DNA from 3 places in the Nocardiopsis sp. RV163 genome. Region 2 is predicted to be linked to each of the others. Evidence: predicted binding sites of a transcription regulator. Region 2 holds the regulator's gene; each other region holds the start of a gene.
The links. Region 2 encodes LexA, which represses DNA repair genes until DNA is damaged. Its sites were predicted from a motif close to TCGAACANNTGTTCGA; they were not measured.
Positions count from the first base shown of each region.

Region 1: the regulator LexA is predicted to act here: its motif matches at 1,617-1,632, upstream of recA (recombinase RecA).
Region 3: the regulator LexA is predicted to act here: its motif matches at 1,758-1,773, upstream of ABD54_RS20680 (DUF6504 family protein).

Region 1 is NZ_LEKI01000200.1:5,145-8,415, forward strand. It holds gene ABD54_RS23775 (ATP-dependent helicase) at 1-1,299, opposite strand, end outside; gene ABD54_RS23780 (DUF3046 domain-containing protein) at 1,375-1,569, shown strand; gene recA (recombinase RecA) at 1,745-2,881, shown strand; gene recX (recombination regulator RecX) at 2,874-3,271, shown strand, end outside.
Region 2 is NZ_LEKI01000147.1:747-4,017, reverse strand. It holds gene ABD54_RS21135 (vitamin B12-dependent ribonucleotide reductase) at 1-164, opposite strand, end outside; gene nrdR (transcriptional regulator NrdR) at 272-757, opposite strand; gene lexA (transcriptional repressor LexA) at 1,412-2,131, shown strand; gene ABD54_RS21120 (S9 family peptidase) at 2,239-3,271, shown strand, end outside.
Region 3 is NZ_LEKI01000139.1:2,876-6,146, forward strand. It holds gene ABD54_RS20670 (peptidoglycan recognition family protein) at 1-222, shown strand, start outside; gene ABD54_RS20675 (GNAT family N-acetyltransferase) at 690-1,265, shown strand; gene ABD54_RS20680 (DUF6504 family protein) at 1,400-1,690, opposite strand; gene ABD54_RS20685 (serine/threonine-protein kinase) at 1,990-3,271, shown strand, end outside.

The DNA of each region.
Region 1 (3,271 bases), on a different contig from region 2:
GGCCGTCGCCAGCAGGTCGCCCCGGAAGCGGGGGAGGAAGACCCCGCGCGAGGTCCCGCCCACCTGGTGCCCCGCCCGGCCGACCCGTTGCAGGCCGCTGGCCACCGACGGCGGCGAGGCCACCTGCACCACCAGGTCGACCGCGCCCATGTCCACGCCCAGCTCCAGGCTGGAGGTGGCCACCACGCAGCGCAGCTCGCCCCGCTTCAGCTCGTCCTCGATCAGGGCCCGCTCGGCCTTGGACATCGAGCCGTGGTGGGCGCGGGCGACCACCGGGGGGCCGCCGCGGCTGTGCCCGGACTGGGCGATGACCTGCGCTGGAACCTCCTCCGGCGGCAGGCGCCCGCCGTGCCGTTCGGCGTGCAGGTCGTTGACGCGGGCGCACAGCTTCTCCGCGGTGCGGCGCCCGTTGGTGAACACGATGGTGGAGCGGTGGGACTCCACCAGGTCCAGGACCCGCCGCTCCACGTGCGGCCACAGGGACCCGCCGCCCGCGCCCCGGGCGCCGCCGCCTTCCTCCGCGCCGCCGGAGGGCCGGGCCGGCCCCGGGGCGCCGGGCTCCTCCATGTCGGGGACGGGCACCACCACGCGCAGGTCCATGCCGGGGGAGCCGGGCGGGGCGACGACGTCCGCGCCGCCCAGGAACCGCGCCACCAGGTCGGGCGGGCGCACGGTCGCCGACAGGCCGATCCGCTGCGCCGGGCGGTCCAGCAGGGCGTCCAGCCGCTCCAGGCTCAGCGCCAGGTGCGCGCCGCGCTTGCTCCCCGCGAGCGCGTGCACCTCGTCGACGATGACCGTCTCCACCCCGGCCAGACCCTCCCTGGCCCGCGAGGTGAGCACCAGGAACAGCGACTCGGGCGTGGTGATGAGCACGTCCGGCGGCCGGGTGGCCAGCCTGCGCCGCTCGGCGGCCGGGGTGTCGCCGGTGCGCACCCCCACGGTGACCGGGGACAGCGAGTGCCCCCCGGCCTCGGCGGCGGCCGCGATCCCGGCCAGGGGGACGCGCAGGTTGCGCTCCACGTCCGCCGCGAGGGCCTTGAGCGGGGACACGTACAGCACCCGGCAGCGGCGGGCGCGGTCCTCGGGGACGGGGGCCGAGGACAGCCGGTCCAGCGACCACAGGAAGGCCGACAGGGTCTTGCCCGAGCCGGTCGGGGCCACGACCAGCGTGTTCCTCCCGCCCTGGACCGACTCCCAGGCGCCGGTCTGCGCGGGGGTGGGGCCCGCGGGAAAGGCCCGGTCGAACCAGGTCCTGGTGGCGGGTCCGAAGCGTTCGAGGGGGCGGGGCGCACGGCTCATACCGCCAGTGTGCCCGCGGTCGGGGACAAAGGGGAGGGGACGCGGCGGACGCCGCGATCACCGATACTGGGCCCGATGAGACTCACGGTTTTCTGGCGCAACATGCACGAGCAGTTCGGCGAGGCCTACGCGCAGAGCGTGGCCCGCGACCACGTCCTGGAGGGGCTCGGTTCCCGCACGGTGGAGCAGGCGCTCGCCGACGGGGTGGCCGTCAAGGAGGTGTGGCGCGCCGTGTGCGACGCATTCGACCTGCCCGCCTCCAGGCGCTGATCCGGCGACGGACCTCCCGCGGGGCCGCATCCGTTTCGCACACAGCGTCGAACACAGGTTCGGGTAGGGTGGGTTGTCCACAGGCGGACGTGGGACGTCGCGATTGTCGTAGCGACCGCGTAGCGTCGTGCTCACCATGAAGAAAAAGGCATCCACCCAACAACAGGGGTATCCCGTGGCATCTGGAGACCGAGACAAGGCTCTCGAAACAGCGCTCGCCCAGATCGAGCGGCAGTTCGGCAAGGGCTCCATCATGCGCCTGGGCGACGACGACCGCCCGCCGGTGGAGTCGATTCCCACCGGGGCGATCGCGCTCGACGTGGCGCTCGGCATCGGCGGCCTGCCCCGGGGCCGCGTCGTGGAGGTCTACGGCCCCGAGTCCAGCGGTAAGACCACCGTGGCCCTGCACGCGGTGGCCAGCGCCCAGCGGATGGGCGGCATCGCGGCCTTCGTCGACGCCGAGCACGCGCTCGACCCCGAGTACGCCAAGAAGATCGGCGTCAACACCGACGACCTGCTGCTCTCTCAGCCGGACACCGGTGAGCAGGCGCTGGAGATCGTCGACATGCTCATCCGCTCCGGCGCGGTCTCCATCATCGTCATCGACTCCGTGGCGGCCCTGGTGCCCCGCGCCGAGATCGAGGGCGAGATGGGCGACAGCCACGTCGGACTCCAGGCCCGCCTGATGTCCCAGGCGCTGCGCAAGATCGCCGGTGCGCTCCACCAGACCAACACCACCGCGATCTTCATCAACCAGCTCCGCGAGAAGGTCGGCGTCATGTTCGGCTCGCCCGAGACGACGACCGGCGGCAAGGCGCTCAAGTTCTACGCCTCGGTGCGCCTGGACGTGCGCCGCATCGAGACGCTCAAGGACGGCACCGACGCGGTCGGCAACCGTACCCGCGTCAAGGTCGTCAAGAACAAGGTCGCGCCGCCCTTCAAACAGGCCGAGTTCGACATCCTCTACGGGGTGGGCGTCTCGCGCGAGGGCAGCCTCATCGACCTGGGCGTGGAGCACGGCATCGTCCGCAAGTCGGGCGCCTGGTACACCTACGAGGGCACCCAGCTGGGCCAGGGCAAGGAGAACGCGCGCAACTTCCTGCGCGAGAACGCCGACATGGCCAACGAGGTCGAGAAGAAGATCAAGGAGAAGCTGGGCGTGCCCGTCAAGGGCGACGACAGCGCCTCCGGCCCGGCCGCCGAACCGGCCAAGGCCGCCGCGGAGGCGGCCGCGGACCCGGCCGCCGCGGCCAAGGCTCCCGCCAAGCGCGCCGCGGCCAGGACTCCCAAGGCGCCCGCGGCTGATGCGTGAGGGGGGCCGGTCCCCGGACCGGCACCACTCCGAGGACGACGGCCCCTTCCCGGGCGGGGCCGCCCCGCCCGGGAAGGACCCCGAGGCCGAGGCACGCGCCCTGGTCCTGCGGATGCTCACCCACTCCCCGCGTACCCGCGCCCAGCTTGAGCGGGCCCTGCACCGCCGTGAGTACGAGGAGGAGGTCGTCACCTCGGTCCTGGACACGTTCGGCGAGGCCGGGCTGATCGACGACGCCGCCTTCTCCCAGGCCTGGGTGTCCTCCCGCCACCACGGCAGACGGCTCTCCCGCCGCGCACTGGCCCAGGAGCTGCGCACCCGCGGCGTGGAGGAGGACACCGTCCGGGAGGCAGTCGGCGAACTCAGCGACCAGGACGAGGAGGAGGCCGC
Region 2 (3,271 bases):
GTGCCGTCGCGCCAGTTGGTCATGACGACGTCGCGGCGCTCCCACTCCAGGGAGTCGTAGGGGTGCGTCCCAGGAGAGGTGAAGACGCGCCTCACCCTGATCCCCTTGCGGTCGCCCTTGCCCTTGACCTTGCGTCCGGCCGGACCGTTGGCGGATTCCGTCATCGCCGGGTCTCCCCTCACTCATGGGCACGGCCACCGACCGTGCCCGGTGTCCTTGTCCCGGGAGTGGTGTGGCCCCGCGCGCGGTCGGCGTGCGGCCGCGGGGGACGCTACCCCGTGGTGGCGCCGCTGCGGCCGCCGGTCTCGGCCTCGCGGTCCTGGCGCAGGCTGGCGATCTCGGCCTCGAAGTCGGAGAGGCTCTCGAAGCCGCGGTAGACGCTGGCGAAGTGCAGGTAGGCGACCTCGTCCAGCTCGCGCATCGGCCCCAGGATGGCCAGGCCGATCTCGTGGGCGGGGACCTCGGCCAGGCCGCGGCCGCGGATCTCCTCCTCGACCTGCTGGCCGAGCTTGGCCAGGGCGTCCTCGGAGACGGGGCGGCCCTGGCAGGCCCGGCGCACCCCGGCGATGATCTTGGTCCTGCTGAAGGGCTCGGTGACCCCCGAGCGCTTGGCCACCATCAGCAGGACGGTCTCCTGGGTGGTGAACCTGCGCTCGCAGACGGGGCAGGACCGGCGGCGCCGGATGGCCGCGCCGTCGTCGGTGGACCTGCTGTCGATCACCCGGGTGTCCGGATGGCGGCAGAACGGACAGTGCACCCTGGTTCACCTGCTTCTCTCACCGAACGACAACACCTAGGTACCACTAAACCACAACTTCTGGACAAGCATTCCTGTCGCAACACCAGATGTTGTGGCCGAACCTAGACTTCTTCCCAGCCCCGCCGCAACCCCGGCACGGGCGTGTCACGAACACGGCCGAGGGACCGCGCGGCATCGCGGTCCGCGGCGGCGGGGTGGGGCGGGGAAGCCGGTGCGGGCGGACTGCTGCGGGGGCGGCCCGGCACCGCGCTCAAGGATAGCGCCGACCGCCGGAGCCGCCGCTCCCGGCGGCGGGCACGGGAATCCCGACGTCACGGGGATTTCGGTCGGGCCGACGCCCCGGGATAAGACCCCTGCGCCTGGCCGGAACCGCTGTCGCGGACACGCGTTCGCGCATTCCGGGGACAACAGCGCGTGAACGCGTGTACACACGTAAGTGCAGGCCGGAAATTGACCGCGAATACGCGCGACGGCAATTCTCCCCTGCCTCGAACGCTTGTTTGATATCACCGTGTGCAACGACTAAAGTTGACCTTGATTTCACACCGGTTTCGCCATCACGTGGACCCCCAGGTCGGCACGGTCGCGGACCGGGGGTGGCCAGTCACACAAGCAGGCCCTGACCGAACCGAATGCCGAGGAGGCCCGGCCGTGCCGGAGGAGAATCCCGGAACCGCAGATACCGCCACCGTTCTCGCACCAGCGGAGAACGCGGGCGGGTCCACGCCCGAAGCCCCCAAACTCACCGCGCGCCAGCAGAGCGTGCTGAACTGCATCCAACGCTATGTCCGGGAGCGGGGTTTCCCCCCCTCGATAAGGGAAATCGGGGAAGCGGTCGGCCTGTCCAGCCCGTCCAGCGTGGCGCACCAGCTCAAGGTCCTCCAGCGCAAGGGTTACCTGCACCGCGACCAGAACCGGCCGCGCGCGGTGGAGCTGCGCACACCCGGGCGCGCCTCGGGGCAGACGCTGGTGCCCGAGGACATCGACCTCTCGCGCGCCGCGGCCGTGCCGCTGGTCGGCCGGATCGCCGCCGGCGGTCCGATCCTGGCCGAGGAGTCGGTGGAGGACGTGCTCGCCCTGCCGCGCCAGCTTGTGGGTGAGGGACGCCTGTTCATGCTCACCGTGGTCGGCGACTCGATGACCGACGTCGCCATCACCGACGGCGACATGGTGGTGGTGCGCCAGCAGCAGGACGCCAACAACGGCGACATCGTGGCGGCGCTGCTCGACGAGGAGGCGACCGTCAAGGTGCTGCGCCGCGAGGAGGGCGGCCACGTGTGGCTGATGCCGCGCAACGAGGACTACGAGCCGATCAACGGCGACGACGCCACCATCCTCGGCAAGGTGGTCGCGGTCATGCGCCGCGTCTGAGGTGCCCGGGTACCCGCGTCCCCGGTCCCCCTCCCCTCGGAGGGACCGGGGACGCTTCCCCTGTGGACGGCGCGGGGCCGACGGGCGCGGGCCGCTAGGCTGAGAAGGTGTTCACACGTGCCTCCTCCCCCGCCGTCCGCTGGCGCACCGCACTGGCCGGTGCGGCGAGCGCCGTCCTGTTGACCGCCGCCTGCGCCCCCGCCGACGACGGGGCCGCCGAGGCGCCGGGGGCCGGCGGCGTCGAGCGCGAGGTGGCCTTCGAGGGCGGCGGGCACGGGGTGTCCGGCTCGTTCCGGATGCCCCGGGAGGTCTCCGGAACCGTTCCGGGCGCGCTCATCATCTCCGGCAGCGGTCCCACCGACCGCGACGGCAACAGCTCCGTGCGCCCCGACGCCGACACCAACCAGAACCTGTCCCGGGTGCTCGCCGACGTCGGGGTGGCCTCGCTGCGCTACGACAAGTACGGCAGCGGCCCGGACTTCGAGACGCCGGGCCCCGGCGGCGAGGTCGCGCCGGTGGACCCGGTGATCTTCGACGAGCAGGTCGCGTCGGCCTACGAGGAACTCGTCTCCCAGCCGGAGGTGGACCCCGGGCGGGTGGTGGTCGTCGGGCACAGCGAGGGCGCCCTGTACGCGCTGCGCGCCCACGAGCTCATCGGTGCGGAGCACCCCTCCCCCGCGCTCGTGCTGGCCGCGCCCCCCGGTTCGCGCTACCTCGACCTGATCGACCGCCAGCTCACCGAGCAGGCGCGCGCCGCCGAGGCCTCGGGCCAGGTGGAGGAGGGGCAGGTGGTCCAGCTGCTCTCGGACTCCCGTGCCGGACGGGCCGCGATCAGGTCCGGGCGCGCGCTGGGCGAGGTGGAGATGCCCAGCGGAGGCGTAACTGGCGTCTACACCCCCGCCAACGAGGACTTCCTGGCCTACATGGACGCCTTCGACCCCGTCGAACTGGCGGAGGGCCTGCCCGGGGGCACCCCCGTGCTGGTGCTGTGGGGGGAACGGGACGCGCAGGTCTCCCGGCAGGACGTGGACCGGCTGATGACCGGTCTGGACGGAGCGCGACGGGTGGACGTCCCCGACGCCGACCACATCCTCCGCCGCTACCGGGACGAGCCCGGGGCCACCGTCCTGGACGCCCAGC
Region 3 (3,271 bases), on a different contig from region 2:
GCGCAGGACTCCCTGGTCGACGTGCTGCGCGTGCTGTGCGCGGTGACCGGCGTGGACCCGGCAGGGCGGATCGGGTACGCCGACCCGGGCACGGGCGTGACCACGTCGGGCGACGCGGTCTCCCGGCACCGCGACTGGCTGGAGACCGAGTGCCCGGGCAACGCCTTCTCCGAGGTGTTCGACAACGCGGTGCGCCAGCGCGTCATCGCGGGCCCGGCCTAGGGTCTGTTTTTTGGACCGGTCTCAGCTCGTGGGGGTCGGTTCGGGCGCCCACGGGGTTCTGGATGTGCCGGAGACGGGTTCGCGGGGAACGGGCGGACCCGTCGCAGGCACCGAAGGTTCCCGTGCTGCGGGCGCCCGAACACGGAACGAAGCGGAGGGCAGGTCCAAAGAAACACTTCCCAGTCGTGTTCCTCGGATCGTTTCGGGCTCGCGGCCACCGGGCCGCCACTCGCCGCACCGGTTCCGCTTGAAAAGCCGACCAGGCCGACCCGCGCGAACCGTCCCGCGGGAGACGGCACGGACGGCAGCCCGCTGACCCGAAAGCCTCCGCGGAACACTCCTCAGGCGGACGGGTGCGCCCCCAGGTCGGGGCGGTACCACCCTCCCCGGGCGCCCGTGGGAGATTCCGGGTGCCGCGCTCGGGTCCGGCGCGTATCGTGAGCACACTCCGACCCGAGGGGAGAGGCGTGACCACCACGCAAGACAGACCGATGCTGCCGTCAGTGGTCCTGGAGACCGAGCGCCTGCGGCTGCGTGCGTTCGTCGAGGGCGACGTCGACGACGTGCACGCGTCCTGCACCGACGCCGAACTCCAGCGCTGGCTCCCCCTCCCCCTGCCCGGAGTGCCCTACACCCGGGAGGAGGCCGAGCGGTGGTGCCGCGAGGTGGCCCCCGCCCTGCGCACCTGCGGCGAGGGACAGCAGTGGGCCATGGTCGAGAAGGAGACCAAGCGGCTCGTGGGCTCGGTGGGCCTGGTACGTGTCGTGTGGGCGGCGATGAACACCGAGGTCGGTTACTGGGTCTCACCTTGGGGACGCGGCCGCGGGTACGCGACGGAGGCCGCCACGGCCGTCTCCCGCTGGGCGCTGGAACAGGGCTTCCAGCGGGTGGAGATCAAGGCCGCCACCGGCAACACCGGTTCGCGCCGGGTCGCGGAGCGGTCGGGGTTCAGCCTGGAGGGCGTCGAACGCAGCGCGATGCCGCTGCACGAGGGCCGCGCCGACCTGGCGGTGTACAGCCTGCTCCCCGGCGACCTGGTCTGACGCGTGCGCTCCGTCCGCACCGGGCTCGCCGACCGCAGCGGGCGGTGTCCCGCCCGCACGGGTCGTACCGGGCGGGCGGACGGGGCCGCACGGACCGCGGTCGCGGAGCGGACGGGGAGGCGCCGGACGCGTTCTCACCCCCACACGCGCGAGAGCAGCCAACTTCCGGTGGCCGTGTCGTGGCGCAGTTCGTACACCCCCTGGGCCTGGGCCGTGCCCGCCTCCACCCGCCAGTGCCTGCGCTCGGGCGCCCGGGACTCACGCGCCGGTGTCCAGTCCATGCGCAGCGTGACCCAGTGTTCGAGGATCCTGCGCACTCCGTACACCCTGCCGTTCCACACGAACCGGGCCGGGCGCCCCTCGTCCTCGACGACGGTCACCTCCGCCCCGTAGTAGCGTCCCACGACACTTCCCCTCAGCATCATCCGCCTCCTGTCAGTCCCGGCACACGCCACCGGGACACCCACCCGTGGGGAAGACGCGGCCAGGTGTTCGAACGTGTGTTCTAATCCTAGCGAAAACCGGTGCGTTCGGGGAACCGTTCGGCCGCGAGGGGCATCCCCACGACTGACACGGCGCGTCCGCGCGCCGCTCACGAACACCCCGCCCCGGGTCCGGGCCCGCGTCCGCGGTATCCGGGGGGCGGTCAGTCCGGAGAGCGTCGGCGTGTCGGCATCGGTACGCTGTGAGCGCGAACTCCACGATTCATGAGGGACCCCCAACTGTGACGTCGAACGGGCACCAGAGCGGCAAACCCCTGCGTGCGGGGGACCCGCGCGAACTCGACGGTTACCGCATCGTGAGCCGTCTCGGCCGGGGCGGCATGGGCACCGTCTACCTCGCCGAGGACGCCTCCGGCCGGTCCGTCGCAGTCAAACTCATCCACCCCGACCTGGCCGACGACGAGTCCTTCCGGCTGCGCTTCGCGCGCGAGGTCGAGGCCGCGCGCCGCGTGGCCCGCTTCTCCACCGCGGGGGTGATCGACGCCCGACTGGAGGGCGATCCCCTCTTCATCGTCTCGGAGTACGTGCCGGGCCCGAACCTTGACGAGGCGGTCCGCGCGGACGGCTCGATGGCGGGCGGCACCCTGGAGGGCCTGGCCATGGGCGTGGCCGCCGCGCTCACCGCCATCCACGGGTCCGGGGTCGTCCACCGCGACCTCAAACCGGCGAACGTGCTCCTCTCCCCGGTCGGCCCGAAGGTCATCGACTTCGGCATCGCCCGCGCCCTGGACGAGGCCGCGGACGCGGTCACCCGCTCCAGCCAGCTCATGGGCACCCCCTCGTACATGGCCCCGGAGCTGGTACTGGGCGAGCGGGCCACCGCGGCCGCCGACATCTTCGCGTGGGGCTGCCTGGTGGCCTTCGCCGGAACCGGCACCGCCCCCTTCGACGCCGCCACGGTCCCCGCCGTCCTGCACAACATCTCCTCGGCGCCGCCGCGCCTGGACGGCCTGGACCCGGACATGCACGACCTGGTCAACGCCGCACTGGACAAGAACCCGGCCAACCGGCCCACCTCCAAGCAGCTCCTGGCCCGGCTCACCGGCCAGGAGGACCCGCAGGAGTACGAGGTGGAGCGCACGATCAGCACCTCGTGGGCCCCGCCGAGCAGCCCTGCGGTCCCGGGGCGGCCGCCGCGGGACACCGGGGCGCGGGAGAGCGGGCCCGCGGCGCACCAGGCGCCGAGCGGACCCCAGCAGGCGCCGGGCCAGCCCTCGGACAGCGGACCGCAGCAGGGCGCCGCGCTCCCGGACGGCGGCCAGCCCCTCCAAGCACAGGCCACGCAGTACAACCCGTACCCGCAGCCCACGCACGTCCAGCACCCGGCCCAGCCGCCGCACGCGGCCCAGCAGCCCGGCGTGGAACAGCAGCACGGCAAGCCGGGACTCCAGCCCCCGGGTCCCCAGCAGAGCGCGGGGTACGGCGGCCACCCGCCCCGGGACGAGCCTCCGGTCCACGGCCAGCAGGTTCCCGGCCGCTACGCCCACTCCGGCGGCCAGATCC